4 regions of the Embleya sp. AB8 genome follow, and region 1 is predicted to be linked to each of the others. Evidence: riboswitches for the same ligand, from Rfam matches in the RefSeq annotation. Region 1 holds a riboswitch; each other region holds the start of a gene.
The links. Region 1 has a riboswitch for cyclic di-AMP ahead of ABIA38_RS24205 (transglycosylase family protein). Riboswitches for the same ligand answer to the same signal wherever they lie in the genome.

Region 2: it holds a riboswitch for cyclic di-AMP, as region 1 does, so the genes downstream of both, ABIA38_RS38825 (NlpC/P60 family protein) here and ABIA38_RS24205 (transglycosylase family protein) in region 1, are expected to answer to the same signal.
Region 3: it holds a riboswitch for cyclic di-AMP, as region 1 does, so the genes downstream of both, ABIA38_RS19820 (transglycosylase family protein) here and ABIA38_RS24205 (transglycosylase family protein) in region 1, are expected to answer to the same signal.
Region 4: it holds a riboswitch for cyclic di-AMP, as region 1 does, so the genes downstream of both, ABIA38_RS21000 (transglycosylase family protein) here and ABIA38_RS24205 (transglycosylase family protein) in region 1, are expected to answer to the same signal.

The regions. Positions count from the first base shown of each region.
Region 1 covers NZ_JBMHHY010000016.1:72,083-79,709, reverse strand. The annotation lists gene ABIA38_RS24225 (polysaccharide deacetylase family protein) at 1-653, opposite strand, end outside; gene ABIA38_RS24220 (Type 1 glutamine amidotransferase-like domain-containing protein) at 1,124-1,774, shown strand; gene ABIA38_RS24215 (hypothetical protein) at 1,844-2,776, opposite strand; gene ABIA38_RS24210 (hypothetical protein) at 2,984-4,468, shown strand; gene ABIA38_RS24205 (transglycosylase family protein) at 4,861-6,117, opposite strand; cyclic di-AMP (ydaO/yuaA leader) riboswitch at 6,122-6,319, opposite strand; gene ABIA38_RS24200 ((Fe-S)-binding protein) at 7,016-7,627, opposite strand, start outside.
Region 2 covers NZ_JBMHHY010000035.1:110,465-118,091, forward strand. The annotation lists gene pcrA (DNA helicase PcrA) at 1-2,454, opposite strand, end outside; gene ABIA38_RS38815 (PIG-L deacetylase family protein) at 2,556-3,278, shown strand; gene ABIA38_RS38820 (hypothetical protein) at 3,293-3,649, opposite strand; cyclic di-AMP (ydaO/yuaA leader) riboswitch at 4,026-4,155, shown strand; gene ABIA38_RS38825 (NlpC/P60 family protein) at 4,270-5,271, shown strand; gene ABIA38_RS38830 (NlpC/P60 family protein) at 5,423-6,400, shown strand; gene ABIA38_RS38835 (LuxR C-terminal-related transcriptional regulator) at 6,492-7,169, opposite strand; gene ABIA38_RS38840 (PspC domain-containing protein) at 7,166-7,627, opposite strand, start outside.
Region 3 covers NZ_JBMHHY010000012.1:266,282-273,908, reverse strand. The annotation lists gene ABIA38_RS19825 (PIG-L family deacetylase) at 516-2,549, shown strand; gene ABIA38_RS19820 (transglycosylase family protein) at 2,880-4,274, opposite strand; cyclic di-AMP (ydaO/yuaA leader) riboswitch at 4,279-4,468, opposite strand; gene galE (UDP-glucose 4-epimerase GalE) at 4,699-5,667, opposite strand; gene ABIA38_RS19810 (acyltransferase family protein) at 5,874-7,160, shown strand; gene ABIA38_RS19805 (hypothetical protein) at 7,203-7,627, opposite strand, start outside.
Region 4 covers NZ_JBMHHY010000013.1:211,550-219,176, forward strand. The annotation lists gene ABIA38_RS20985 (Tm-1-like ATP-binding domain-containing protein) at 1-557, shown strand, start outside; gene ABIA38_RS20990 (phosphoenolpyruvate hydrolase family protein) at 559-1,383, shown strand; gene ABIA38_RS20995 (EthD family reductase) at 1,462-1,797, shown strand; cyclic di-AMP (ydaO/yuaA leader) riboswitch at 2,005-2,197, shown strand; gene ABIA38_RS21000 (transglycosylase family protein) at 2,303-2,923, shown strand; gene ABIA38_RS21005 (DUF6421 family protein) at 3,674-5,056, shown strand; gene ABIA38_RS21010 (SDR family NAD(P)-dependent oxidoreductase) at 5,112-5,813, shown strand; gene ABIA38_RS21015 (threonine aldolase family protein) at 5,795-6,862, shown strand; gene ABIA38_RS21020 (carotenoid oxygenase family protein) at 6,992-7,627, shown strand, end outside.

The sequences.
Region 1 (7,627 bases):
AAGTCCAGTGAGTCCAGGTCGTAGCCCAGGCAGTGCGCGTATCCGGCGCGGCGGGCCTGGTCGCCGACCAGGGCGGTGCAGTCCTTGGCCCGGGAGGGGCGGAACCAGCGGCCGATCGAGCCGGTGAGCCGGCGCAGGCGGTCGGCGCACTGGGTGATCTCGGCGTAGGTCTGCTCGGCGGACATCGTGGAGATGTCGCCGTGATGCATGGTGTGATTGCCCAGCTCGTGGCCGCGGGTGAGGACTCGGTGGGCCATCTGTGGCTGTTCGTCGAGCCACGAGCCGACGGCCAGTACGGTGCCGTGCGCGCCGGCCGATTCCAACTGGCCGAGCAGCGATTCGGCGAGCTGCGGACTGCCCTGGCCGTGGAAGGTCAGCGCCACCTGGGGGCGACCCGCGGGGCCGGAAGTGAGCTGGAACGGCAACCCGGCGGGCAGCGGTGGTGGCTCCGGATAGGCGGCCGGCGCGGAGCTGTTGCCGCCGGTTGTTCGTGCGGCGGAGGAGGTGGACGCGTGCGGGGACGCCTTTGGGGACGCCGGCGGGGACGCCTGCGAACCCCCGTCGCCACACCCGGACGCCACCGCACCGGCGGCACCGAGCGCGGCGGCGCGGGCCAACTGCCGAAGCAGGCTCCGACGATCGAGAGGCGTCACCCTGGCGACCCTACGGGTCGAGGCCGCCCGAGAGCAGTAGGTGTGCGCTTGACTACTCAGCGTGTCGCACGCACCTCGCTGCGCTCGGCCCTGCCTGGTGCCGGCGCGGTGCCCGTCGCGGGCCGGGCCAGCCTGCGGCTGTGGCGTCCTCAAACGCCGGACGGGCTGGTTTGGTTGGCGTTTCGGGAGCTGGTTGCGGTTCGGGGCGGTGGGCTGGGGCCGGGCCGGGTCGGGTCGGTGTCGTTGCTGGGCTTGGCATTGCCCGGTGCGCACCTCGCTGCGCTCGGCCTTGCCTGGTGCTGGCGCGGGGTCCGTCGCGGGTCGGGCCGGTCTGTGGCTGTGGCGTCCTCAAGCGCCGGACGGGCTGGATTGGTTGGCGTTTCGGGAGTTGGTTGCGGTTTGTGGCGGTGGGCCGGGGTCGGGTCGGTATCCGGCTCCGGGCCGTGGTCGGCTTCGGTTAGGGTCCGGTGATGCGGTTGTATCTTTCGTCTTTTGGGGTCGGGGACCACTCGGCGCGGTTGCTCGCGTTGTTCGAGCGGGCCGAAGGGGCCGAGGTTGCGGTGGTCGTCAATGCGATCGACGAGCGGCCGGCGGCCGTGCGTGCGCTCGGGGTCGAGCAGGAGTCGGATGCGATGCGGGCCCTGGGGCTGCGGCCGACCGAGGTCGACCTGCGTGCGTACTTCGATCGGCCCGCCGCCGAAGTCGCCGCCGTGCTGGGCCGGTTCGCCGCAGTGTGGGTGCGCGGCGGCAATGTGTTCCTGCTGCGCCACGCGCTGGCCCGCAGCGGGGCGGACACCGTACTGGTGGACCTGTTGCGCCGCGACGCCATCGTCTACGCGGGCTACAGCGCCGGTGCCTGTGTCCTCGCGCCCAGCCTGCGCGGGCTCGAACGGTGCGACGACGCGGACGTGGTGACCGCGCTGTACGGCGACCCGGTGTGTTGGGACGGCCTGGCGGTGCTGGACCACGCCGTCGTACCGCACTTCGACACCCCCGGTCACCCCGAGAGCGAGGTACTCGGCCGGGTGGTGGCCGAATATCGCGCCTCGGGCGTGCCGCACCGCACGCTGCGCGACGACCAGGTGCTCGTACACGACGGCGACCGCGTCGAGGTGCACTGACCTCGACCGGCGGCCGGGCGGCGCCGCCCCGTGGTGGGCGCCGTCCGGCCGTACCGAGGTGTCCTGGCCTCAGCCCTGCGTCGGCGGCACCGCCCCCTGCCACGCGCGCAGGATGTTCAGCGCCTCGATCGTGACGCCGGGGCGGGACTCCACGCGTACCGTCGGGGACCACTCCGCCCAGCGGATCGGCCAGCCCCCGTCGGCCTCTTGGGCTTCGGCCAACGCGCGCAGGCCCACCCGCAGTTCCGCGTCGGTGAACCAGGTCCGGGCCACGTTGTCCGGGTGTGGGGCGTAGTCGTGCGGCAGGTGGTATTCGCCGACCGCGTAGCCGGGGGCGAGTCGGGCGCGGTCCGGGTGCGCCGGGTCGAGCAGGACCAGCCTTTGCTCGCGCACCAGTTCGCCCAGCCGGCGGGACTGCCGCTCGGCCCAGGCCCGATCGGGGGTGTGGTCGAGGAAGGTGACCGCGGCCTCGATCTCGTACGGGTGGGTGTCGGCCAACTTCTCCACGGCGGTGTGGCAGAACTCGGTCGCCGCCGTCACCCACGCGTGTTCGACCCCGGCCCGGAGCAGCGGCCCGAGGATCCAGCCGGTCGGAATCAGGCCGGCCACCGGCGGCTCCGGGACCACCAGCCACGGCGGGTGCGGGTAGTCGCGCAGCGCGGGCAGCGCCGGTGGCACCCCACCGACCTCCGTGGACACGCTCGCCAGCCAGTCGCACAGCCGGGACATCCGGGCCGCGTCGCGCAACGCGTCGGTCTCCACCAGGACCGGCATCGCTGTGCGCAGGGTGGCCGGGTGCGGTACGGGTCCGCGTACGTCCGGCTCCAGGCCGTACGCGTAGCCCCCGTCCGGGGTCAGGTAGGCGTCCAGCGCGGCAAGCACCCCGGCGGGCGCCTCGCGATCGCCGAACAGGTATGCGAAGCGGCGCTGTTCCAGCACGCGACCGGATGTCCACAGGAACTGTTCGGCCCGCGCGAGCATTTCATCCGTGATCCATTGCATGTCTCGACGCTAGGTGTCCGACCGCGACCGGTCTTGAACGAATCGGACATCGGGCGCGTCGCCGAGGGATGCGTGGCCGGTGCGTGTCGGGACGTGGGCCCGGCGGTGACGGTTGGTGGAATTCGACCGCGCGGGGGTTGGCCCGCGAGCCCTTCGCCGGCCACGGTGGGCGGGTCAGGCTCGCCGATTTTGTTCGGGGGATTGCTCGTGTTCGCTCGATCTCGCATCCAAGGGCCGCGCCGCGCCGTGTTGGCCGGCGCCGTACTGGCCGCCGCGGTCGGCCTGGTTGGTCCGGTCCCGGCGGCCCAGGCCGCCGAGTCGGCCGAGTCGGCCCAGTCGGCCGATTCGGCCCAATCCGCCGACGCGCACGGCACGTTCTCCGTGCGGCGTGGCGGCCGTCCCGTCGTGGTCCCGTTCCGGACCGGGCGCGACGGCGAGGCGCTGGTCACGCTGACCCTGGCCGCGCCCGGCGTCGACTGGGGCAAGGCCGGCGCGGAGTCGGCGGTCGTACAGCTGTTCGTCGACGGGCGGCCCGCCGGCGACGTGGTGGTGTTCGGCAACGAGCCGACCGAGCGCAGCTTCGCGCTCGGCGCGCTGCGCAAGGGCCGGCACGAACTCGGCGTCAAGTTCGCCGAGGACCGCTCGCCGGGCGGCACCGTGGTGCGGATCTCCCGACTGCGTACCGAGAACATCGCGGTCGGCGACCGGCGGCACGCCGTGGCGGCGAATGCGCCGATCCTGTACGGCCGAAACATCCCGAACAACCCGGGCGGCGCGACCGGCCCGTTCCAGAACGCGGTCACCGACACACCCATCCTGGCCTGGTCCCAGGAGGCGCCGGCGCCCACGGCCGGGCATCGGATACTGACCTACTCGATCATCTGGAGCAACGAGGACGGCGGTACCTCGACGCCCGCCCTGATGGCCCGTTGGGGTCGGACCACCGACATCGAGTGGGTGTACCACGTCGAGGTGGACGGCCGTGGCAAGGTGGTGCCGGGCACGGCGTTCTTCCAGTCGGCCGAGCACGGCACCCAGCCGTTCACCGGGCGCTACGAGGACGGCCATCCGCTGCTGCAGACCTGCACGTTGAACAACAACATGTGCGATGTCGTGGACGACCCGATGCGGTTCGCGCCGTCGGCGATGGAGCGGCTGGCCGACCCGACCAAGACCGCGCGCGAGGAGATCATGGACCGGCACCCATGGGTGTATCCGGTGATGGCCAAGGAGATGCGCCGCGAGGGCCGGGTGGTCGCCGACCCGCCGGCCGACACCACGACGCTGATCGCCGACCCGCAGGACTACCTGTACGCGGTGGTCCGCAAGACCACGTCGGCCAAGCCGCCCGGCGCGACCGGCTGGAACGGCGTCGCGCTCGGCGTGCGGATCAAGGGTGACGCGACCCTGTACCGCTCGGACCGCGGCCGGCCGGACTGGTCCCTCGAGCGCGACCTGCCGGCGGCGACGACGGTACGGCTCCCGCACGGGACCAAGGCGTCGGACATCGTCGAGGTGGTGGCGATTCGCACGGTGAAGGGGGTCGATCCCGGGTCCACCATCACGGTGAACGGGATCAACCGGGCGTTTGTGCTGGACCGGAACGACCGGCCGGGAGCGGCGGTGCCGGTCCACCCGAAGCCGGTCACGCTGACCGCGGCGGCGCCGGAGGCGGTGCTGTATCGCCGGTGAGCCGGTTGATACCGGACGCCGGCCGGGCTTGATGGGGTGTTCTCAAGCGCGGTCGGACACCGGTGCCGCGCTCCGCGACGGGCGCGGCACCGGGGATACCGAACGCCGGCCGGGCCGAATGCGGCCCGGCCGGCGTTCGGGCTCCGTCGTGGACCCGGCGCGGCCTGCGGCCCAGGCGTCCTCAAACGCCGGACGGGCTGTCTTGGTCGGGGTTGTGCAGAATCGGTTGCGGTTTGCGACCGGGGCGCTCGCCGGGCCGGAACGCCGCAAGGGCCGGGCTCGTCGACTGGTGGTCGACGGGCCCGGCCCTTTGGCTACCGCGTTACTGCGCTACTGCGTTTTTGCCGTGCTGCGTTACTGCCGTACTACGGAACTGCCCGGTGACGCGACGATCAGAGGTTGACGCCGTGCGCGCGCAGGTAGGTGACGGGGTTGATGCCGCTGCCGTAGTTCGGGGTGGTGCGGATCTCGAAGTGCAGGTGCGGGCCGGTCACGTTGCCGGTCGCGCCCGAGAGGCCGATCTGCTGGCCGGTGCTCACCGTGGCGCCGGCGCGGACGCCGATGCTGGAGAGGTGGGCGTACTGCGAGTACTTGCCGTCCGCGTGCTTGATCACGATCTCGTTGCCGTACGCACCGCCGTTGCCGGCGCTGACCACGGTGCCCGAGGTGATCGCCTTCACCGGGGTGCCGGTGCCGACCACGAAGTCCTGGCCGGTGTGGCTGCCGCTGGACCACATGCTGCCGCTGGTGCCGAACGCGGTGCCCAGGGCGCCGTTCACGGGGGCGACGTAGCCGGACGAGTTCACCGCGGTGCTGCCGGCCTTGGCCGAGGTGTCCTTGGTGGTGTCCGCGGCCTTGGCCTTGGGGGCCACCTGCACCGACGCCGACGGCAGCGACTCGGTCTTGGTCTCGGTCTTGGCGGCCGGGGCCTCGGTCTTGGCGGCGGCCGTGGCCTTGCCGGCGAGCGAGAGCTTCAGACCGATGTCGATCAGGTCCGGGTTGCCACCGATGGCGGCCTTGTTGTCGGCGTACAGCTTGTGCCAGCCGCCGGCGATGTCCTTGTCCGCGGCGATCTTGGACAGGCTGTCGCCCTTGACCACGGAGTACGTGGTGGTGGCGGCGGTGGCCTCGGCGGCCGGGACGACCTCGATCTTCGGGGCCGGGGCGGTCGTCGGCGCGTCGGCCGGCTTCTCGGCGGCCTTCGGGGCGACCTTGACGGTGGTCTTGGCCGAGCCGGACTTGGCGCTCGGAGTCACGCCCGGGGTCGCCATGCCCTTGGTCAGGCCCGCCGGGCCCGAGGTGTTCGGCCACGCGCCGGGACCCTGGACGGCCAGGACCTTCTCGGCGATGGCGATCTGCTGCTCCTTGGTGGCCAGGTCGGCACGCGGGGCGTACTGCTGACCGCCGAACTCGTTCCACGTGCTCTGGGTGAACTGCAGGCCACCGTAGAAACCGTTGCCGGTGTTGATCGACCAGTTGCCCGAGCTCTCGCCCTGGGCGACCTTGTCCCACACGGAGACGGGGGCGGCGTTCGCGGTGGTCGCGAAACCGGTGATCAGCGGGGCGGCGACGATCGCGCCGGCCAGGCCGAGAGTAAGCGCGAGACGCGCGTTCTTGGGCTTGCGGGCAGGGGTGATGAACGACTGCACGAAGATTTTCCTTCTCCCACGCCTACGAAGTGAGCTGTCGGATTCGGGCTGGAGAGTCTCGCCCGGCCGTGTTCGGCTCCTCGTCGTGCGAGGAGTCGGGCACGGCTTCACCCCAAGCCGTTCGGATATCCGCGTTGTCGCGGACGCCCGGGACGGCGTTCCACTTGGTTCCCCCGCTCCTGCCTTTCGGGTTTCGTACCGTGGCCTCTCCGGCGGCAGGATTCGGCGAACCGGGAGACGCATTCCGCCGAGCACCGGACCGGTGTGGCGGAGCACCAAGCTACGCACACACCCGACGCGGATCCAAACATCACGATTCGCCGAAACCGAAGAATCGGGTCGGAAGGGTGGAATAACGGGACCGAAAGTCCCGAGAGCCGTACGCATTGTGCCCGAATCGGTTACGCATTGCCGATATCGAAATCACGCCGAGTGAGAATCGGGAAAACTCGGTTTACGGTGCGTGCGAGTTCCTGACAATCGGTACGCACGATGTGACCTGCGTCATAGGGTTTCGGGCGATCGGGGCCGAATGCGGTTCGGGTCCTCGGCCGGCGGCGGAGAAGCCCAGGTGGTGGCGGGTTCGGCGCGGGTTGCGCGACGCGGGGGTGACGGAACGCGATGCGGCGGGGGCGGGGCGGGGGCCGGCGACCGGGCGACGCACCTGGCAACCGGGCGACGCACCTATGGAAGTGGAAGCCGCACCTATAGAAGAAGCCGCACCTATAGAAGGGGAGCGGTCCATGAAGGGGAGCGGCCCGCGCCCGCGGACCGGGCACGACGCACGCGGCTCCCCCCGTGTGGAGTCGCATGCGTCGAACGCGGCCCGCGGGCGCGGGCCCGACGGGTCGGCGCGGTGGCCGGAAGCGGGTGGGCGCCGGCGGATCGGCGCGGTGGGTCAGCGCACGCGCGCGCCGCCGTCCGCCTCGGTGAGGAACTCGGCCAGGTGCACCGCGCGCACCCGCGACTTTCGCCGGCGCAGCCCGGTGCGCAGCTGACGCAGGCAGCCCGGGTTGACCGCGACCACGACATCGGCGCCGGTCGCCTCGATCGCGTCCAGCTTGCGATCCAGGATCCGGCGGGACTCGATCGGCCGGAGCAGGGAGTACGTGCCGGCCGCGCCGCAGCACTCCCCGGCGCCCGGGGTCTCCACGAAGTCGGCGACCTGGGCCAGGAGTTCGCGTGGTTCGCGCCAGACGCCCAGGCCGTTGCGCAGGTGGCAGGAGTCCTGGAGGGTGACCTTGACCCGGCGGCCGGCCACCCGGCGTTCGGGCAGCTCGGATACGTCGACCACCTCGGACAGTTCGGCGACCCGATCCCGGCCGATCACGTCGGCCAGGTGCGCCGCGCAGCCCCCGGAGGTGGTGACGATCCGGCCGGGCAACTGCTCGCCGAGGCGTTCGGCCATGACGCGCCCCTTCTTCAGCTCGCCGTTGTGCGCGTGCAGCGCGCCGCAACATCCCTGGTTGTCGGGCACGGCGAGGCCGGGCAACAACTTCCGGGCGGCCCG
Region 2 (7,627 bases), on a different contig from region 1:
GATCGTCGCCTTGGCCTTGTCGCCGGTCTCCGCGGTCGCCACGACCGTACCCAGGCCGAACTTGTCGTGGGTGACCCGATCGCCCGGGGACAGCGCGATGATCGGGCGTTCCTTGATCTGTGCCCCCTTGCCGAAGCCGCCGCGCGAGCCGACCGTCGACTTGGTCGCGGACAGCGCCTTGGCCGCGGACGGGGAGGTGCCGCGCCAGTCGACCAGCTTCTCCGGCAACTCGCCCAGGAAACGAGATGGCGGGTTGTACGACGGCGCGCCCCACGCGCTGCGCATCTTCGCCAGCGTGACGTAGAGCCGCTCGCGGGCGCGGGTGATGCCGACGTAGGCCAGCCGGCGCTCCTCCTCCAACTCCTTCGCGTCGCCGAGCGAGCGCATGTGCGGGAAGACGCCGTCCTCCAGGCCGGTCAGGAACACCGTGGGGAATTCCAGGCCCTTGGCGGTGTGCAGGGTCATCAGGGTGACCACGCCGCCGTCCTCGCCGTCGGTGGGGATCTGGTCGGAGTCGGCCACCAGGGAGACCCGCTCCAGGAAGTCGGCGAGCGTGCCGGCGCCGCCCGCCTGGGCCTGCGCCTGCTCGAACTCCAGCGCCACCGCCGCGAGTTCCTGGAGGTTCTCGATCCGGGTCTCGTCCTGCGGATCGCTGGAGGCCTGCAACTCGGCCAGATAGCCGGTCTGTTCCAGGATCGCCTCGAGCACCGTGGCCGGACCCGCGCCGCCGTCCACGACCGCGGTGAGGTCGTCCAGGAGCTGAACGAAACCCTTGACCGCGTTGGCCGAGCGCTTGGCCAGGCCCGGCGCGTCCTCCGCGCGGCGCAGCGCCTGCCCGAACGGGATCCGGTCCCGGGCGGCGAGCACGTCCAGGCACGCCTCGGCCCGGTCGCCGATGCCGCGCTTGGGCACGTTGAGGATCCGGCGCAGCGAGACGGTGTCGTCCGGGTTGGCCAGGAGCCGCAGGTAGGCCAGCACGTCGCGGACCTCGCGGCGCTCGTAGAAGCGCACGCCGCCGACCACCTTGTAGGGCAGCCCGACCCGGATGAAGACCTCCTCGAACACCCGGGACTGCGCGTTGGTCCGGTAGAACACCGCGACCTGGCCGGGCTTGGTCTGGCCCGCGTCGGTGAGTCGGTCCACCTCGTCGGCGACGAACTGGGCCTCGTCGTGCTCGTCGTCGGCGACGTAGCCGACGATCGGGGTGCCCGCGCCGGCGTCCGTCCACAGGTTCTTCGCGCGCCGGTTGCTGTTGCGCTCGATCACCGCGTTGGCCGCGCTGAGGATGGTCTGCGTGGAGCGGTAGTTCTGTTCGAGCAGGATCGTGGTGGCGTTGGGGTAGTCGGCCTCGAAGTCGAGGATGTTGCGGATGGTCGCGCCGCGGAAGGCGTAGATCGACTGGTCCGCGTCACCCACCACGCACAACTCGGCCGGTTCGAGCTCGGCGAGGCCGGCCGCGGCCGGGTTGACCAGGTCGCCGTCCACCGTGCGCTTGGGCGCAGAGCCGGCCGCGCCGCCGACCAGTTCGCGAACCAGCGTGTACTGCGCGTGGTTGGTGTCCTGGTACTCGTCGACCAGCACGTGCCGAAAGCGCCGCCGGTAGTGCTCGGCGACGTCCGGGAACGCCTGGAGCAGATGCACCGTGGTCATGATCAGGTCGTCGAAGTCCAGTGCGTTGGCCTGGCGCAACCGCTCCTGATACATCGTGTACGCCTGCGCGAGGATACGTTCGGTCTCGTTGATCGCCTTCGCCGCGAAGTCCTCGTGATCGATCAGCTCGTTCTTGAGGTTGGACACCTGCGCGTTGAACTTGCGCGGCGGGAACTTCTTCGGATCCAGGTCCAGATCGCGGCAGACCATCGCCATCAGCCGCTGCTGGTCGGCCGAGTCGTAGATGGAGAACGACGAGCTCATGCCGAGCTTCTTGTACTGCTGCCGCAGGATGCGCACGCAGGCCGAGTGGAAGGTGGACACCCACATGGCCTTGGTACGGGGTCCGACCAGCGCCTCGACCCGCTCGCGCATCTCGGCGGCGGCCTTGTTGGTGAAGGTGATCGCCAGGATCTCGCCGGGATGCACCCCGCGGGCGGCCAGCAGGTGGGCGATCCGGTGGGTCAGCACCCGGGTCTTCCCGGAGCCCGCGCCGGCCACGATGAGCAGCGGGGACCCCTCGTGTACTACCGCGGCGCGCTGCTGGGGGTTCATCCCGTCCAGGAGCCGCGCCGGGTCCACCACCGGGCGCGGGGCGCCGTTGCGGTAGTAGGCGTCGCGCGGCTCGGGCGGCGGTGCGTACTGCCCTTCGTACAGGTCGTCCGGATAGTCCTCCGGGAGGCCGTATACGTGGTTCTCGTCCGGCTCGGGCGGCAGCGGGATCTCGTCCGCCGGGCCGGGGATGGAGTGCTTGGCCGCGGTGTCGAAACCGGGCAGGGGGATGTCGTCGAAGAGGCTGCTCATCGTTCCCCGAGTCTAGGTGGGTGGTGGGCGAGTCGTGGTCGGGCCTCGATGTGGGGGCAGGGATCATGGCGCCGACGAGGATCCATCGAGGGAGTACGTACATGGTGCTGGACGATCGCGACGTGGAGCGGGTGCTCGTGCTGGCCGCGCACCCGGACGACATCGACTACGGGGCGGCGGGCACGGTCGCCGGGTGGACCGACGCGGGCATCGAGGTGAGCTACTGCCTGGTCACCGACGGGGACGCGGGCGGCTTCGATCCGGCGGTGCCGCGGTCGGCGATCGGCGGGATCCGGCGGGCCGAGCAGACCGCGGCGGCGGCGCACGTGGGGGTGCGGGAGCTGTACTGGCTGGGTCATCCGGACGGGCGTGTGGCGGCCACGTTCGAGCTGCGCCGGGACATCACCCGGGTGATCCGGCGGGTGCGCCCGCAGCGGATGGTGATCCCGAGTCCGGAGCGGGACTGGGCCCGGCTCGCGCCCAGTCACCCGGATCACCTGGAGGCGGGCGAGGCGGCGCTGCGGGCGATCTATCCCGATGCCCGGAACCCGTTCGCGCACCCGGAGTTGCTGGCGTCGGAGGGGCTCGCGGAGTGGACGGTGGCGGAGACGTGGTTGTCGCCGACGCCGGCGCCGGACCACGCGGTCGACGTGACGGCGGCATTCGAGCGGAAGATGGCCGCGCTGTTGTCGCACGCCAGCCAGACGAGTCATCTGCCGGAGCTGCGCGCGCAGGTGACGGCGATGGTCGAGGGCAACGCCCGGCGGTTCGGTCTGGCCGCCGGGCGGATGGCCGAGGTGTTCCGGGTGGTCGACACCCGGTAGGGCGCGCCGGGTGCTCAGGTCCACATCACCGCGACGGCGATGTTGGCCACGGTCAGCAGGCCGATCGTGCCGAGCACCCGCCCGGACACCCGGGCGGCGGCGCGGTTGCCCCAGACCAGGACCAGGATCACCAGGAGCACGACCAACTTGGTGGCGATCTTGGCGGTGTCCAGGTCCTTGTCCAGCCCCTGCCGATCCACGCCGACCAGGGCCAGGCCGGTGACCAGCATGGTCAGCGCGCCGTGGGTCATCGCCGGCACGATCCGCACCTCGCCGGTGCGCAGCGCGGACAACTGGGTCAGGACGCCGCCGAGCAGGGCGGCGATGCCCACGATGTGCAGGACCACCAGGATCTGGCGCAGCACGTCCACGTCGTCACAACTCCTCGTCGACCATCGCCTCGGCGCCGGGACGAGCCGGTGCTCTTGGGGCCGTTGTTGCCGCCGCTACCACCGGGCAGCTTAGCCGGCGCCGGGTCGGTGGCTCGCCGAGGGGTCGAATGCGCCAAATATCGCCAAAACGCAGCAAGATCGACTTTAGGGAATCCGATCGCTTTTCCCGTGATACGCGGAGAAGGAAACGGTGACCTTGGTAAAGTTTTGGTAATGCAGAGGGCATTGGTGATGGTCGTGACACGGCTGTGACTAGTGTTCTGCGACAGGCGATCGGCTCGACGTCGGCCACCCGGCCGACACGATCGCCTCCGCCGAATTCGGGGACGAGTTCCGGTGACGGTGGGCAACCACGTGTCATCGGGCGCGAAACCGGAACCGGGGACCCTCGCAGTCCCTGGGGTGAATCGGTGCTTCGGCACCGTAGGGCGCCTTCTTCCGCCCGAACCCGTCAGCTAACCCGGTAGGCGGCCGAGGAAGGAGACCCGCCACCAGTGGCGTCCCAACGTCGACCCGGGCAGCATCGAAAGCCCAAGCCGCGCACCGCCGTGCGTACCGCAGCGACTGTGGTCACGGCCGCCGCGACGATGACCGGTGTGATGACTTTCGCCGGTAGCGCGAGTGCGGATCCGGCGCAGACTTTCCAGCAGACCAAGGACCGCGTCAACCAGCTGCACAGTGACGTGATCAAGACGACCGACGCGATGAACGGCGTCGAGGAGCAGATCACCAAGCAGCAGGGGACCGCGAATCAGACGCAGGCCCGGATCACCGAGGAACAGGCGGCGCTGAACGCGTTGCGTGACCAGATCGGTGTGATCGCGGCCAACCAGTACCGCAGTGGTGGGCTGCCGCCGTCGCTGTCGCTCGCGCTCAGCGGTGACCCCGAGGGTTTCCTACAGAAGTCGCAGATGATGTCCCAGCTCGACGGCCAGCAGGCCGCCAAGCTGAAGGCGATCGCGGCCCAGGCCCGAGTGCTCCAGCAGGACCGCACCGAGGCGTCGTCGCAGCTCGCGGCGCTGGAGAAGCTGCGCACCGAGCTGAACAAGAACAAGACCGACGTCCAGGCCAAGCTCGCCGAGGCCAATCGACTGCTGAACACGCTCACCGAGCAGCAGAAGAAGGACGTGCTCGACTCGAACGAGCACACGAACAACACCACCAACACCACCGACACCTCGTCGCGGACCAACGACCGCAGCTCGCGGGGCAAGACGGACACGCCGCCGCCGGCGACCAACGTGCCCGTGTCCGGTCGGGCTCAGGCCGCGATAGCGTTCGCGACGGCCCAGATCGGCAAGCCGTACGTGCCGCGCGGCGTGGGCCCCGACTCCTACGACTGCTCGGGCCTGACCCAGGCCTCGTGGCGGGCCGCGAACGTCTCGCTCAGCCGCACCACCTGGGACCAGGTCAACGACGGTCCGCGAATCTCCAAGGACGCGCTCCAGCCGGGCGATCTGGTGTTCTACTACTCGGACAACTCGCACGTGGGCATCTACATCGGCAACGGCCAGATAATCCACGCCCCGCGCCCCGGCAAGAACGTAACCAAGGCCCCGGTCGGCGAGATGCCGTTCTACGCGGCCGTTCGTCCCGGTTAGACTCCACCGATCCCGCCAAGCAGCCGAGGAAGGAGACCCGCCACCAGTGGCGTCCCAACGTCGACCCGGGCAGCATCGAAAGCCCAAGCCGCGCACCGCCGTGCGTACCGCAGCGACTGTGGTCACGGCCGCCGCGACGATGACCGGTGTGATGACTTTCGCCGGTAGCGCGAGTGCGGATCCGGCGCAGACTTTCCAGCAGACCAAGGACCGCGTCAACCAGCTGCACAGTGACGTGATCAAGACGACCGACGCGATGAACGGCGTCGAGGAGCAGATCACCAAGCAGCAGGGGACCGCGAATCAGACGCAGGCCCGGATCACCGAGGAACAGGCGGCGCTGAACGCGTTGCGTGACCAGATCGGTGTGATCGCGGCCAACCAGTACCGCAGTGGTGGGCTGCCGCCGTCGCTGTCGCTGGCGCTCAGCGGTGACCCCGAGGGTTATCTGCAGAAGTCGCAGATGATGTCCCAGCTCGACGGTCAGCAGGCCGCCAAGCTGAAGGCGATCGCGGCCCAGGCCCGAGCCCTGCAGCAGGACCGCACGGAAGCCTCCTCGCAACTCGCCGAGTTGGAGAAGCTGCGCACCGAGCTGAACAAGAACAAGACGGAGATCCAGGGCAAGTTGGCCGAGGCCAACCGCCTGCTGAACACGCTCACCGAGAAGCAGAAGCAGGACGTGCTCAACTCGGACGAGCACGCGAACGACAACACGCGAGGCAGCGACCGCAGTTCGCGGGATCGGACGGACGCGCCGCCGGCGACCAACGTGCCCGTCTCCGGTCGGGCGCAGGCCGCGATCGCGTTCGCGATGGCCCAGATCGGCAAGCCGTACGTCTCCGGCGCCGAGGGTCCCGGCTCCTACGACTGCTCGGGCCTGACCCAGGCATCCTGGAAGGCCGCGGGCGTCTCGCTCACCCGCACCACCTGGACCCAGGTCAACGACGGTCCGCGGATCTCCAAGGACGCGCTCAAGCCGGGCGACCTGGTGTTCTTCTACTCGGACAACCGGCACGTGGGCATGTACATCGGCAACGGCCAGATCGTGCACGCTCCGCGCCCGGGCAAGACCGTGACCACCGCGTCGATGGACTCGATGCCGTTCTACGCGGCCATTCGACCCGGTTAGGCCCACCGGTCGCGCGCACAGACCTCGACGGCGCCCGCTCCCGGATCGGTTCCGGGAACGGGCGCCGTCGTCGTACCCGGCTTCCCGGCGCTCAGACCAGGCGCCGGTCGGTCGCCCAGCGGGTCAGCTCGTGCCGGTTGGACAGTTGCAACTTGCGCAGTACGGCGGAGACATGGGTCTCCACCGTCTTGACCGAGATGACCAGCCGGCGGGCGATCTCCTTGTACGCGTAGCCGCGCGCGATCAGCCGCAACACCTCACGCTCGCGCTGGGTGAGCCGGTCCAGGTCCTCGTCGATCGGCGGTACGTCGGTGGCCGCGAACGCGTCGAGCACGAAGCCCGCCAGGCGCGGCGAGAACACCGCGTCGCCCTCGCCGACCCGGCCGATCGCGCGGATCAGCTCCTCACCGGTGATCGACTTGGTCACATAGCCGCGGGCGCCGCCGCGGATCACCCCGATCACGTCGTCGGCGGCGTCCGACACGGACAGCGCCAGGAAGCGCACCGTCGGGATCAGCGGCGCGCACTGGCGCAGTACCTCGACCCCGCCCCCGCCGGGCAGGTGCACATCGAGCAGGACCACCTCGGGGCGCGTCTCGGTGACCACCGCCACGGCGCTTGCCACGTCGTCGGCCTCGCCGACCACCTCGACCGCCTCGCCGATCTCGGCGCGCACGCCGGTACGGAACATCCGGTGGTCGTCGACCAGGACCACCCGGGTGCGGGGCGGGCCCTCGTGCTGCTCGGTGCTCGTCTCGGTGGCGTTCACGTGTTCGTCCTTCCCACAGCGGACCGGCCGGCGTCGGCGCGGCGCATCTCCAGCTCGACCTCGGTGCCCTCGCCGGGTTCGCTGCGGATGTTCGCGGCGCCCCCGTTGCGGCGCATGCGCCCGAACACGGACTCTCGCACACCCAGCCGGTCGGCAGGCACCGAGTCCGGGTCGAAGCCGGGCCCGCGGTCGCGGACGAACACGGTGACCGTGTCCTCGTCGGCCTCGCCGAACACCGAGATCGCCGCACCGCCCGCGTACTTCGCCGCGTTGACCATCGCCTCGCGCGCGGCGGCGACCAGCGCGGCCAGCTTGTCGTCCACCGGACAGTCGCCCACGCAGACCACCTCGATCGACACCCCGTGCGCGTCCTCCACCTCGGCGGCGGTCGAGCGCAGCGCGGCGGCGAAGGTGCGGTCCGGCTCCTCGCCGTCCGGTCGGTACAACCAGGCGCGCAA
Region 3 (7,627 bases), on a different contig from region 1:
CGTCAGCGCCCACGACCGTGGCCACCCCACGTGATCGACGCGCGAAGCGCGGAGAGCGGCGGAGCCGCAAGTTCGGACGGTGTGGCCCGGAGCGAAGCGGAGGGACACGCCGTCCCGAGCGAGGTGCCGCTTTTTTGCGGAGGAGCGAAGCGGGGGAGCAAAAAAGCGGTATCTCGCGAGCCGGCGGCGAAGCCGCCCAACAAGCAGCAACGCCGCGCTCGCGACTCCGGCCCGCCTGCCGGCCGCGCTCGCGACTCCGCCCCACCCCACCCACCCCACCCGCGACCCGCGTGGCTCCACCACGCCGCCGAACTCCTGCCCGGCGCGCGGGTGGTGCGGGTGCATGCCGAGCCGGCGCGCTTCGGGCTCGGCTGGTTCGGTTGCGCCGGCCTGGTCGTGGCGGGTGTCCGGGCGGTGACGCGGTGGGCGTCCAGCTCGTGCCGGCTGCGGCTGCGGCGCGGCAACCGGCGATGATGGGACCGCCCCGCCCGTAACGCCAGAAAGGCCCCGCCCAGATGGCGACGATCCCCGGCACCGGCAGGTTCACCGCGCTGGTCACCGTGTTCGCCCTCGCCTTCACCGGCGCGGTGGTGGCGCTGACCGGCCCTTACGGATCGCCGCCGTTCCACCCGCCGACCCGGCCGATCGGGCTGGACGCGCTGGCCCCGGGGCCGACCGCGGCGGGCGCGGCGATGCAGGTGGTCGCGCATCAGGACGACGACCTCTACTTCATGAACCCCGACGTCGACCGGGCCGTCCGGGCGGGCACGGACAATGTGACGGTCTTCCTCACCGCGGGCGAGGCGGACGGCCGCAACGGCCCCGGTGGCCGCCGGAATCCCGAGGCGTACGCCGCCGCGCGCGACAACGGCTCGCGCGCGGCGTACGCGTTCATGGCGCTCGGCGATCGTGCGGCGCGCTGGGAGCGACACAGCATCCGCCTTCGGGACGGCGCGTACGCCGAATTCGACCGGCTCGCCGATGCGCCGAACATCAAGCTGGTCTTCCTCAACACCCGAAAGGAGGAGGGCCTCGGCGCGCATGGCCGGCTGCGCACGCTGTGGAGCGGGCGCGAGCGCGAACTCGACACCCTGGCGCCGCTGGACGAGCCGGCCGGCGGGCCGTACGCGTATACCCGCGACGGCCTGATCGACTCGCTCGTGGACCTGATGCGCGCCCAGCGGCCGACCGTGGTGCGCACCCTGGACCCCGATCCCGACCGGCAGACCCACGACGCGAAGCACCCGGAACACGCGGACAGCGGCGGCGTTTCGGACCACCAGGACCACACCGCCGCCGCGCAGTTCGCCTGGGCGGCGCTGCGCCGGTACAACGCGGAGCGGCCCGCGGCGCGCGCCGCGGCGATCGCCTACCGCGGCTACTACAACGAGCGGTGGCCGCACAATCTGGCGCCGGACGCCCGCGCGCGCAAGGACGAGATCGACAGCGTCTACGGCTGGACCGACCGCGTGCACTATTGCCCGGGGCGCGCGGACTGCGGCGACCTCAAGGTGCGCGACACCGCGCCGGGCACCAACTGGCCGCAGAGCACCACGTATCGCTTCCCCGACGCGGGCCCGCGACCGGTGCTCGGCGCGGACGGGCGGCTGACCGCGTGGGCCGTGCTCGGCGGCCGGGTCACCCGCTGGACCCAGGAGCGGGTCGGCGCCGCCGCCTGGTCCGCGCCGCAGGCCGGGTCGGCGCCCGGGGACGGCGAGTTGGCCCCGGGGCCGGCGGCGGTACGCACGGCGGACGGGCGGATCCGGGTGTTCGTGCTGCGGCTCGGCGGCGCCCGGCGGGGTGATCGGGACCGGTTCGAGGTGCTCACCGCGATCGAGGCGGCGCCCGGTGGGGAGTTGGGCCCGTGGCAGGACCTGGGCGGGCCCGACGGCGGTGCGCGCGGCCTGGGCCCGCCGCTGGTCCAGGCCGACGGCGCGGGCGGGTTGCACGTGTTCGCGCGCAACCGGGGGAAGGGGCTGAGTACGCGGTACCTGGCCGCCGGAAGCGCCGATTGGTCGCCGTGGCGCGACCTGGGCGGTGCCGAGATCGTCGAGGGGCCGACCGCGGTGACTCGGCCCGACGGCGGGATCACCGTCTTCGGCACGGCGCGGGACGGCATCCGCCGCTGGGATGTGACGGGCGACCGGTCGGCGGTGCCGGGTACGATCGCGGCCGATCACCCGGTGGGTCCGCCGACCGCCTCGGTGGGCGTGGACGGGCGGGTGACGGTGGCCTACCGGCGAGCCGGCACGGCGGCGATCGTGAGCATGGTCGAGGCCGAACCGGGCCGGTGGCAGCCGGCGGGGGAGCGGGCGGCGGGCGTCGGCTACGAGTCCCTGACCCAACTGCCCGGGCCGGCCGGCACGACCACGATCCTGACCCGGGACGCGGCGGGCAACCCGGTCGCGGTGGACGCGGCAGGCGTGCCGACCACCCTCGACGACCACGCCGCCCCGACCGACCCCACCGGTGCGGTCGACGGCGACGGACACCCGACGGCTCTGTGGCTGAGCCGGGACGGCTCGCTCAGGACGGCCCGCCTACCCTGAGCCGCGCATTTGGACCAACCCCTGGCGGGCGATGACGGGCGCACCCCGAAAGGTGCGCCCGCGGTGCGCAGTCGGTCACGAGCCGGGCCAATGCGCCCGATCCGGCGACAGTCGCTCGCGAACCGGACCAAATACGCCCGGCCCGGCGACCGTTCGTCGCGAGCCGAGCCAAATCCAGCCCGGCCGGCGTTTGAGGCCAAGTAGCCGGGCCGGCGCTTGAGGCCACCTCGGCCGGAGGCCGGGTCGTCCCGGCCCGGCCGGCGCGTGAGGCCAAATCCAGCCCGGCCGGCGCCTGAGGCCAAATAGCCCGGCCGGCGCGTGAGGCCAACCTCAGACGCTGACCCCGTGGCTGCGCAGCCACGTCATCGGGTTGACCGCCGAGCCGTAGTTGGGCGTGGTCCGGACCTCGAAGTGCAGGTGCGGGCCGGTGACGTTGCCGGTCGCGCCGGACAGCGCGATCTTCTGGCCGGTCTGTACCTTCATCCCGGCCTTGACCGAGATCGAGGAAAGGTGCGCGTACTGGGTGTACTTGCCGTCCGCGTGCCGGATGACCACCTCGTTGCCGTACGCGCCGCCCCAACCGGCCGACACGACGGTGCCCGAGGTGACCGCGCGCACCGTGGTACCGGTCGAGACCGCGAAGTCCTGGCCGGTGTGGTGGCCACTGGCCCAGTGCGAGCCGCCGGAGCCGAAGCTCGCGGTGAGCGTGGCGCCGGAGACCGGGGCGACATACGAGCCGGAGGCGTGCTCGCCGCCGGTGTCGGACTTGGCGGTCGAGGCCTTCGGCGTGGTCGACTTGGGGGTCTCGGTCTTCGGTGTCTCGGTCTTCGGCGTGTCCGTCTTGGCGACGGTCTCGGTCTTGACCGCCTCGGCCTTGGGCGCGGCCTCGGTCCTGGTCGTGGTGTCCGTCTTGGGTGCGGTGTCCGTCTTGGCGGCGGTCGGCGCGGCCGTGCCGTCGACCGCGAGCTTCTGGCCCGGGAAGATCAGGTCCGGGTTCTGCCCGACGACGCTCTTGTTGCTCTCGTACAGCTTCGGCCAGCCGCCGGGCACGTGTGCGGCGTCGGCGATCCGGGAGAGCGTGTCGCCGGCCACCACGACGTAGGACGAGTTCGCGGCGGAGTCGGCGGCGGGCTCGGTCTTCGGCGTCTCGGCGGTCTCGGTCTTGGCGGTGGTCTCGGTCTTGGGCGCCTCGGTCTTCGGCGTCTGCGCCTTGGGCGCCTCGACGGTCTTCTTCGGGGCCGGTTTGGTGGTCTCGCTCTGCGCCTTGGGCGTGCTCTTCGGCGCGGTCTTGCCCGCCGAACCCGAGGAGCCCGAGGAGCCGGTGTCGACGTCGGCGCTCGAGCCGCCGCGGTTGAGGCCCGCCTTGACCGAGCACACCGGCCACGCGCCGGGGCCCTGGCTCTTGAGCACCTTCTCGGCGATGGCGATCTGCTGGCCCTTGGTCGCCTGGTCGGCCCGCGTGGCGTACTGGGTGCCGCCGAACTCGTGCCAGGTGCTCTGGGTGAACTGCAGGCCGCCGTAGAAGCCGTTGCCGGTGTTGATCTGCCAGTTGCCCGTGCTCTCGCACTGGGCGACCTTGTCCCAGGTGTTCACGGACGCGGCCTGGGCCGTGCCCGCGCCGATGATCGGCATGGCGACGCCGACGCCGGCGACACCCGCCGCGGCGATCAGACGGGTGGTCCTGCTGGTGCTGCGACGGCGATGACGCCCGGTTCCGGACAACATGGCTTGATCCTCTCCCACGCCTACGAGGTGAGCTGTCGGATTCGGGCCGGAGATCGATAGCCCGGCCACCTCCCGAAGGAGATGGCTTCACCCCTAGCCGTTCGCGGCGCCCGATCGCCCGGATCGGGGCCGTTCGCGGCGGTTCACCTGTGGTTCCCCCGCTCCTGTCGTGTGGTACTCGTCAGCCTCCCGAGCGGCCGGCGACAGGATTCGGCGTACCGGCGATCGGGGTCCGTGTGGGATACGGACGGATCGAACGCTAAGCAGCCCTCGCCGTAGATCACAAGTCTGTGTCGGATAGAAGTCGATTATCCGTTTTGCGGTTGAGCGCAAAGTGGATGATCTCTTCCGGAAAGGACCGTTCCCGGCCACTCGATGGCCAAATGGCCGGGAATACCGGGATAACCCGATGCGGCCGGCCGACTCAGCCGTGTTGCGCCCGCCATCCCGCCCACGCGCTCTCCACCATGTCCGGGGTGTCGAGCCGGGCCTTCCAGCCCAGTTCGGCGCCGATCCGGTCGGCGCTCGCCACCACCCGGGCCGGATCGCCCGCCCGCCGGGGGCGCAGCTCCGGCGTGCGCGAGCGCAACCCGGTGACCTCGCGGATGAGTTCCACCATCTCGCGCACCGACGTGCCCTCGCCGCGCCCCACGTTCAACACCAGGCGCGCGTCCGGATCGGCGGCGAGCCGGCGCGTTGCGGCCACGTGCGCCTCGGCCAGGTCCACCACATGGATGAAGTCGCGCACACACGTGCCGTCCGGGGTTTCGTAGTCGTCCCCGAAGATCACCGGCGGCTGATCCGCCGTCAGCTTTTCCAGCACCATCGGCACGAGGTTGAACACGCCCGCGTCCGCGAGCTCCGGCGCGCCCGCGCCCGCGACGTTGAAGTAGCGCAGCGCGGCGTACGACATCCCGTGCGCGCGCGCCGTCGCCCCGATCATCCACTCGCCGACCAACTTGCTCTCGCCGTACGGGTTGATCGGCAGACACGGGGTGTCCTCGTCGACCAGATCCACGTCCGGCATGCCGTAGACGGCCGCGCTGGAGGAGAACACGATCCGCGTCACCTCGGCGGCCACCATCGCCGCCAACAACGTCCGCAGCCCCTCGACGTTCTCCTCGTAGTAATAGAGGGGACGCGAAACCGACTCGGGCACCTGCTTCTTCGCCGCGATGTGCACCACGCCGTCCACCGCGTGCCCCCGGAACACCTCGTCGAGCACCCCCCGATCGAGCACCGAGCCGATCACCAGCGGCACCCCCTCGGGCACCCGCTCCCGCGCTCCGGTGGACAGGTCGTCGAGCACGACCACATCCTCACCGACCGCGAGCAACGCCCGCACGACATGCGTCCCGATATACCCGGCACCGCCGGTGACAAGCCACTTCATGGGACGACCCTATCCGGCATCCGGGGCCTGCGGCGGGTGTCGGAACGGCCCGAGCCGGCCGATCGGCGCGCGCCGGCCCGGGGTGCCGGATTCGGCGCCGGGCCGCCGGTTACCATGCACAGGATCTCGTGGGCGGGGCGCACATGCGTCCGAGGGGGGAACCTGCGTCGCTCTGCGGCGGCCACGTCAAGAAGGGTGTGAACCGCGTGCGACGCGATTTCGGAATGGGTCGGCAGGGCACCCTGGCTGAACGATTCTCCGGCCGGGACAACAGCATCGGATTGATCCGACTTCTGTTGGCGACAGCGGTCGTGGTGGCACACGCGCACATATTGGGTGGCTTCGGCAAGCGCGAACCGGGCAACGGGTTCACTGGCCTCCAGGTGGGGCTCGGCCGGATGTCCGTGTACGGCTTCTTCGTACTGTCGGGCTTCCTGATCACCCGCAGCGGTATGCGCACCACCACCGGGCGCTATCTGTGGCACCGACTGCTGCGCATCCTGCCCGGCCTGTGGGTCTGTGTGTTGTTCACCGCGTTCGTGGCCGCGCCGATCATGTTCCGCCACCAGCAGGGTTCGCTGGACGGCTTCTGGCGACACGGGGAGGGCCCGTTCGACTACGTCCGCGCGAACTGGTGGACCGGCCTGCGGCAGTTGGACATTTCCAACATCCTGGCCACGGGTAAGAAGGCGGGCCACGCGTTCGATCCCGGCTTCGACGGCGCGCTGTGGTCGCTGAGCTACGAGATGATCTGCTACGTGGTCGTCGCGGCGATGGCCTGGTCCGGCGTGCTGCGCGGATCCCGCCGGTTCGTACTGTTGCTGACCGCCCTGCTGTACGGCTGGATCGTGATGGACCTGGTGAACGCCCCCGGCTGGCGTGGTCCGCAGAACACCAACGGCACCAACATCCACGTGCCGATCCTGAGCGAGTTCATCGGCCCGTTGCACAGCCAGTACCTGATCTACCTGAGTTTCCTCTTCTGCGTCGGCATGCTCTTCCAGCTCTACCAGGAGCGGATCCCGGTCAACGACGTGCTCGGCGTCGTCTCGATCGTCGCGCTGTTCGCGAGCATGCGCTTCGGCGGCTTCTTCGTGATCGGCTTCCCGGCCTTCGCCTACGCGCTGATGTGGCTCGCGGTACGGCTGCCGAAGCCCTTCCGAGTGGTCGGTCGCAAGCGCGACCTCTCCTACGGCATCTATATCTACGGCTTCGTGGTCGAGCAGTTCCTGGTCGTGCTCGGGTACAACCGGCACGGCTTCCTCGCCTACCTCGGGCTCTCGCTGGTCGGCACCTTCGTCCTCGCCGCCGGCTCGTGGTACCTGGTGGAGAAGCCCGCGATGCGGCTCAAGGACTGGACCCCGAGCCTGTTCCGTTCCCGGCTCCCCGAAGCCGGCGCGGCGAAGGACACCGGGTCGACCTCCCCGGTCCCGACGAAGGCGGCGTCGGATTCGACCTCGACGCCGCCTTCGACCGTGACGATCAACCGCTGAGACACGCCCCGGACCCCCGGCCCGTGGGTCCGGCGAGCATGGTCAGCCGTTGTTCGCTCCGGGGGTGCCGTGTACGGGGGCCCGCCACGGCGGGGTGCCCAGCCGGTCACACTTGTGGTCCTTCGCGTACCTCGGGCACTCGCCGCTGGTCTTCTGCAGCTGGTGCGAGCGATAGGTCAGCGACCCGATGCTCGAGTCGTTCACCGGCATCAGATTGTTGGCGACCGACGAGGCCGCCGTCCCGAACAGCAGGACCATCGCGGACAGCGCGCCGATCGTGGTCGCCATCCCGGGAGTCGTGCGCCAGCGCGCGCCGACGTGCCGGGGTTCGGCGTCCGCGGCCGGGTCCGCGCGGTGCACGACGAACCGGTTCCACAACGCGCGCAGCCGTTGCGCGGACAGATGTACGGCCACGCCGACCAGGAGCAGGCTGACGTAGGCGAGTTCGTACGAGGTGCGCGGGTAGA
Region 4 (7,627 bases), on a different contig from region 1:
GCACGTCGATGGAGAACCTCGCCGAGGCGGGCTTCCTGGTCGGGATCCTGGACCTGACCACCACCGAGTTGGCCGACGACCTGGTCGGCGGCGTGCTCAGCGCCGGCCCCGAGCGGTTGACCGCGGCCGGCCGGATGGGACTGCCCCAGGTGGTCAGCGTGGGCGCCCTGGACATGGTCAACTTCGGGCCGCGCGAGACGGTGCCCGCGCGCTTCGAGGACCGGCAGCTGTACGTGCACAACCCGACCGTGACGCTGATGCGCACGACCCCCGAGGAGAACGCCGAACTGGGTCGGCGGATCGCCGCGAAGCTGGTCGCCGCGACCGGCCCCACCGCGCTGCACATCCCGCTGCGCGGGGTCTCCGCGATCGACGTCGAGGGCGCGCCCTTCTACGATTCCGTCGCCGATACGGCGTTGTTCGACGCATTGCGCGCCGGACTCGAGGGCAGTGCCGTCGAGTTGCGCGAGGTGGCGACGGACATCAACGATCCGGCGTTCGCCACGGCGGCGGCGGATCGACTGCACGAGATGATCACGAAGGGACATGTGGACTGAGATGAACGGACGCGAGGCGCGGGGCCGACTGCGCACGACGGTCGAGCAGGGCGGCGTCGTGATCGGCGCGGGCGCGGGCACCGGATTGTCGGCCAAGTGCGCCGAGGCCGGCGGCGTGGACCTGATCATCATCTACAACTCCGGCCGCTATCGGATGGCCGGCCGGGGTTCGCTCGCCGGGTTGTTGCCCTACGGGGACGCCAACGCGATCGTGGTGGAGATGGCGGGCGAGGTGCTGCCGGTGGTCCGGAGCACTCCGGTGCTGGCCGGGGTGTGCGGCACCGATCCGTTCCGGATCATGCCGCACTTCCTGGACCAACTCGCCGCGATGGGCTTCGCCGGTGTGCAGAACTTCCCCACGGTCGGCCTGTTCGACGGCGTCTTCCGGCAGAACCTGGAGGAGACCGGGATGGGCTACGACCTGGAGGTGGAGATGATCCGGCTGGCCGCCGAGCGCGGCCTGCTCACCGCGCCCTACGTCTTCGACCCCGAGCAGGCCCGTGCGATGGCCGCGGCCGGCGCCGATGTCCTGGTCCCGCACCTGGGGCTGACCACCAAGGGCAACATCGGCGCCACCACCGCGGTTTCGCTCGACCAGGCGGTGCAGCGGGTCCAGGCGATGCGCGACGCGGCGGCGGAGGTGAACCCCGACGTGCTGGTGTTGTGCCACGGCGGGCCGATCGCCGAACCCGCGGACGCCGCGTACGTCCTGGCCAACACCACCGGCGTGGTCGGCTTCTTCGGCGCCTCCAGCATGGAACGGCTGCCCACCGAGGTGGCCATCACCGAACAGGCCCGCGCGTTCAAGGCCATCACCGCGGGGTAGGGCACGACCGCGCGTGACCGGCTGCATCCGCACCACCACCGGCAGTACGACATCCACCACGAGCAGTGAGGATCCGGCATGTACAAGCTGACCGTGCTCTACGGCCACCCCGAGGACCCGGCCGCGTTCGACTCCTACTACTGGGAGAAGCATCTCCCGGTCGCCCGAACCATGCCGGGATTGACCGGCTGGACCATCGGCAAGTGCGACGTCGACCCCGACGGCGCGCAACCGCCCTATTACCTGGTGGTGGGGCTGTATGCGAACACCCGCGCCGAACTCGAGGCCACCCTCGATTCGCCCGAGGGGCGGGCCACGCTGGCCGACGTCGCCAATTTTGCGACCGGCGGTTCGACGTTCCTCTGGGACGAGGAGCGGGTAGTCGTACCTGTGGAGCTGCCCGCGACGGAATAGCTCGTTGTCGACGCACGAGTGACCACGAGGCTGCGCATCGTGAACGCCGGCGCCATGACCTGCAAGGATGGCGACAAATCGGGCAAAGCGGTGTTATTCCCGCCTATGGGGCACCTCACAAAGCGCCCGAAATGTTTGCCAACCCGGCGAACCGGTGCGTAGCTTCGTGGTTGTTCGCACAAGCGGACTCCCCGGGCGGTACGCCGAATCCTGCCGCCGCCCGAGGGATGCAGTCGATATCGACTGGCGGCAGGAGCGGGGGAACCAAAGTAAGTGCCGACCTCGGTACCTGCGTGAGCAAGGTCCGAGGTCTGGGGTGAAGCCATGCCTGATTCAGGCGCGGCCGGGCCATTCGTCCGAACCCGACAGCTAACTTCGCAGGCGCCCGACGAGGTAATCAATGACCTTCCGTGCCATCACCGCTCCCGTTCGTTCGCTCTCTCGTGGCCGTCGCGCCGGCATCGCCGTCGCCGCCGGTGCGGGTCTCCTGCTTCCCCTCGTGGGCATGGCGGGCAGCGCGAACGCCGCGACCTCGTCCACGTGGGACGCGGTCGCCCAGTGCGAGAGCACCGGCAACTGGAGCATCAACACGGGCAACGGCTTCACCGGCGGTCTCCAGTTCACCCCGAGCACCTGGAACGCGTTCGGCGGCAGCCAGTACGCGTCCAGCGCCGCGCAGGCCACCAAGGACCAGCAGATCGCGGTCGCCGAGCGCGTCCTGGCCGCCCAGGGCCCCGGCGCCTGGCCGGTCTGCTCGGTGAAGGCGGGCCTGGGCAAGGGCGGCAACGCCTCCGCCACGGCCGACTCCTCGACCACCACCGGCAAGACCAAGACCCCGGTCGCGCCGAAGGCCGCGCCCCAGGCCGAGGCCAAGCCGGTGACCGACAACGCGCCGAAGATCGCGGCGCAGCCGAAGCAGGACACCGCCGCCAAGCAGGACGTGGCCAAGCAGGTCGCGCCGAAGTCGGCGGCCGGCACCTACACCGTGAAGGCCGGCGACACGCTGTCCGACATCGCGGCCAAGCTCGGCGTCAAGGGTGGCTACCAGGCCCTGCACGCCGCCAACAAGGGCGTCATCGGGGACAACCCGAACCTGATCGGCGTGGGCATCAAGCTCGCCGTCTGATCCAGCGTCACCACGTGGGCCCCGCCGAGTACTTCGGCGGGGCCCACGCCCATGTCCGGGGGCGGAGCCGGCAACGGTCAGGCCCGACCGGCCTGTTCGAGCGAATCGAGCGGCGCGGCCGGGGCGGGGAGTTCGTCGGTCGGCTCGGTTTCCGCGGCTTCTTCGGTTTCCGAGTGCGCCGCCGATGATCAGTGGTGGTGCGGCCACCCCGGCGTACATCGTGGCCACGTGTTGCAGCGCGCCGACCAACATCCGCCCCGGCGGCAGGATTTCGTCCACCGGATGTACGCTCGCCGCCGCCTCGTGCGCGGTCGCCGCCCCGGTCGAGCCGCTCGCGGTCCCCGGCCCCGCCGGGACCGAGGTCTTCCTGGTGGTTCTCCGGCCCATGATCGGCGCCTCCACATCGGGTGCCGTCGCGCACGACGGCCCGGTCCAGTGGACGTACTGGATCGCAGGATCGGCGGTCAATAGCCACAGCGGCCGTCGGCTCGGCCGGCGAAATCTTGGGTCTTTCTCCGAGTGCGTTCCGTGATCGGCCGGTCGGCAGGGTGTGAGCAATCCGTGAACGGGTCGCGAGCAGCCCTGATCGGGGCCGTCGCCGGGCCGGAAACGCCGCGATGGCAATCCCAACTAATTCGGGCAAAACGTACTCATGGCGATAAGATTGCGTTTGAAATGGCCTTGCGGCGTGAAATTCTTTTGACATAGGTTCGCTTGACCGTGGTTCCTGCTTTCCGCTGAGAGGGTTCCATGCCGAACATGACCCGCGTAGCCGTCCGTACCGCCGTCGACCACCCGCTGTGGCCGGCCCTCAAGAACGCCGTCGCCGCGCTGCGACCCCTACAGGCCAAGGACGGTTCGATCGAGCCGACCGGGCACCCGTCCGCCCGCGCGCTGGTCGTCGAGATCACCTCGGCGATCACCGGCCTCGCGCCGCTGTTCCCGCACGACGAGGCGTATCTGGACGCGGTGGTGGCCGACTTCGAGCGCTGGTCGGCGGACGATTTCGGCCGCCCCGACTTCCTCGACTCGCTGGTTGCGTTTCGCCCGGAGGAGTCCCGGCGCGACGGGCTCGAACACCTCGTGGTGTTCCCGATGACCACGCAGAACGGCAACCCGAACCGCAATGTCGAGGCGGTGCTGCTGCGCGTGGTGTGGCCGCAGTGGCTGGCCGAGTTGGAGGCCGAGCGCTACGACAACGCGATGTTCGTGCCGATCACGTTCGTCGACTTCACCGACGGCTACGACACCGACTCGGCGGTGCTCTTCCCGGAGACGGTGGCGGTGCGCGAGGTGCCCACGTTCACGTGGGGGGCCATCTTCTGCGACCGCGAGGCGGCCCGCTTCCGTCGGGTCGGGGCCGCCGCCGCGCGCACCCTCGGTCTGGAACTGCCGCCCGAGGCCCAGGAATTGGTGGAGAGTCAGCAGCTTGCCCAGGACGCGTTCGTGTTGTGGGACCTGATCCACGACCGCAGCCACATGCGCGGGCACATGCCGTTCGACCCGTTCATGATCAAGCAGCGGATGCCGTTCTGGATGTACGCCCTCGAGGAACTGCGGTGTGATCTGACCGCGTTCCGCGAGGCGGTCACGCTGGCCGGCGAGGGGGTGTCCACGGCGGGCCTGGTGCAGTACGCGGTGATCTTCGACCGGCTGTTCCGCTTCCCGGTCACCGGCGGTCGGGTGCGCAACTACGACGGTCTGGGCGGGCAGTTGTTGTTCGCCTACCTGCACCGCGCCGGCGTGCTCGAGTGGGCGGACAACCGGCTGACCGTGGACTGGGACCGGATCACCGCCGCGGTGCTCGGGTTGTTCGACGAGGTGGACCTGCTCTACCGCGAGGGTGTGGACCGCTCGAAGGTCGGCCACTGGCTGGCCGGTTACGCGCTGGTCGCGAAGTACGTGCCGCCGAACCCCGGTTCGGTGTGGGCCAAGGGACCGGCCGGGCTGCCGATGGACGGCTCGCCGAAGGCGCTCGTGGACGCGGTGTTGCCCGACGAGTTCCCGCTGAGCATGTTCTACGAGGCGCTCAACCGGCGGCTGCGCGACGTGATCGCCTCCACCCGCGGGATCACCGCGGACAGCTCGGCCACGGGTCCGGGCGCCGACTCGGAGCGGGCCGAGGCCTCGTGAGGCACGGGACGACGAACCGCAGGGCGAACAGTACGGCGAACGAGGAGTCGATGTGATGAAGGGTCTCGACGGCGCGGTGATCGCGGTGGCCGGCGCCGGTGGGCCGACCGGGCGAGCGGTGCTCGCCCGGCTGGTCCGAGCCGGTGCGCAGGTCTACGGCGCGGACGCGGACGCCGGTCGGTTGCGGGCGAGCGTGGCGGCCGCGCCCGGGGCCCGCGGCGCGGTGGTGGACCTGCTGGACCCGGGCGCCACCCGCCGGTGGGCGGCGGACGTCGAGCGCGAACACGGGCGCGTGGACGGCCTGGTGCACCTGGTCGGCGGGTGGCGCGGGGGCAAACGGTTCGCCGACAACTCGCTCGACGACTGGGCGCTGTTGCATGATCTGCTCGTGCGTACCGTGCAACACACCAGCCTGGCCTTCCACGAGGCGCTCGCCCGCAGCCCGCGTGGCCGGTTCGTGCTGGTCTCCGCGGCGGCGGCCGGACACCCCACACAGGGCAACGCCGGGTACGCGGCGGCCAAGGCCGCGGCGGAGACCTGGACGCTCGCCCTGGCCGACGCGTTCGCCGAGACCGACGCGGCGGCCACCATCCTGGTGGTCAAGGCGCTCGTCAACGACGAGATGCGCGCGGCCAAGCCCAACGCAAAGTTCGCCGGCTTCACCGACGTGGCCGATCTCGCCGCCGAGATCGCCGGCCTGTGGACCACCCCGGCAACCGATCTGAACGGGAAACGACTGTGCCTGAACGTCCCCTGACTCCGCGTCACGACCCGAACGCGCGCGGCTTCGCGAGCGACAACTACGCGGGAGTCCACCCCGAGGTGCTGGCCGCGATCGCCGTCGCCAACGGCGGACACCAGATCTCCTACGGCGAGGACGTCTACACCGAACACCTCGCCGACGTCTTCCGCGCGCACTTCGGCGAACGGGCCCAGGTCTTCCCGGTGTTCAACGGCACCGGGGCCAATGTGGTCGGCCTGCAGGCGATGACCGACCGGTGGGAGTCGGTGATCTGCGCGGCCAGCGCGCACATCAACGTGGACGAGTGCGGCGCGCCGGAGAAGGTGGCCGGCCTGAAACTGCTGACCGTCGACACCCCCGACGGCAAGCTCACTCCCGAACTCGTGGACACCCACGCGTGGGGCTGGGGCGACCAGCACCGCGCCCAGCCGCGGGTGGTCTCGTTCGCGGAGAGCACCGAACTGGGCACGGTCTACACGGCGGACGAGATCGGCGCGCTGGTCGCCCACGCACACGAACACGGCATGCTCGCCCACCTGGACGGCGCGCGCCTGGCCAACGCGGCCGCCGCGCTGGACGTACCGCTGCGCGCGCTGAGCACGGACGTCGGCGTGGATGTGTTGTCCTTCGGCGGTACCAAGAGCGGGCTGATGTTCGGCGAGGCGGTGGTCGTGCTCAACCCGGACGCGGTGCGGGGCGTCGAGTATCTGCGCAAGGCGGCGATGCAGCTCGCGTCCAAGATGCGCTTCGTGTCGGTGCAGTTCGAAGCGCTGCTGGGCGGCGACCTGTGGTTGCGCAACGCGCGGCACATGAACGCGATGGCCACCCTGCTCGCCGAGCGGGTGGCCGACCTGGACGGGGTGACGCTGCGTCGGATGCCGCAGGCGAACGCGGTGTTCGCGGTGTTGCCGGCGGATGTCACCGAGCGGATGCAGAAGCGGTTCCGGTTCTACACGTGGGACGAGTCGATCGGCGAGGTGCGCTGGGTGACGTCGTTCGACACGACCGAGGGCGACATCGACGCGTTCGCGACCGCGCTTGCCGAGGAGTTGGGCGCGCGGTAGGCGGTGCGCCGCATGGATCGGCGGGCCGGGGCAATGGTGCCCCGGCCCGCCGGTTCGTCGTGCGGCGGGGGCTCGGGTTGCCGGTAGCGTGCGGGCTGCGCGACCGCCGTCGATCGGAGAGTACTGATCATGGACCCCCGAAAGCCCTACCTGACCGGGCACTTCGCGCCCGTGGTCGACGAGATCACCGGCCTCGACCTGACCGTGCGGGGCACCCTGCCGGCCGAGCTGAACGGTCGCTACTTCCGCAACGGGCACAATCCGAAGCCCGGCGAGACGCCCACCCACTGGTTTCGCGGCAGCGGCATGTTGCACGGGATCCGGCTGCGCGGGGGGCGGGCCGAGTGGTACCGCAATCGGTGGGTGCGCACCCCCGCGCCGGCCGGCGCGCCGTACGAGGGTGCGGACGGCGAGGTGGACCGGACCGCGAGCATCGCCGGGACGCATATCGTCGAGCACGCCGGTCGGTTGCTCGCACTCCAGGAGGCCAACCTGCCGTTCGAGGTGACCGAGGAGTTGGACACGGTGGGTCCGTACGACTTCGCCGGCCGGTTGACCACCGCGATGACCGCGCATCCGAAGGTGGATCCGGTCGGTGGCGAACTGCACTTCTTCGGCTCCTCGCCGTTCCCGCCGTTCCTGACCTACTACGTGGCCTCCGCCGAGGGGCGGATCACTCGCGCGGAGAGCATCCCAGGCGCCGGGCCCTCGCTGCGGCACGACTTCGCGCTGACGGAGCATCATGTGGTCTGGCCGGACCTGCCG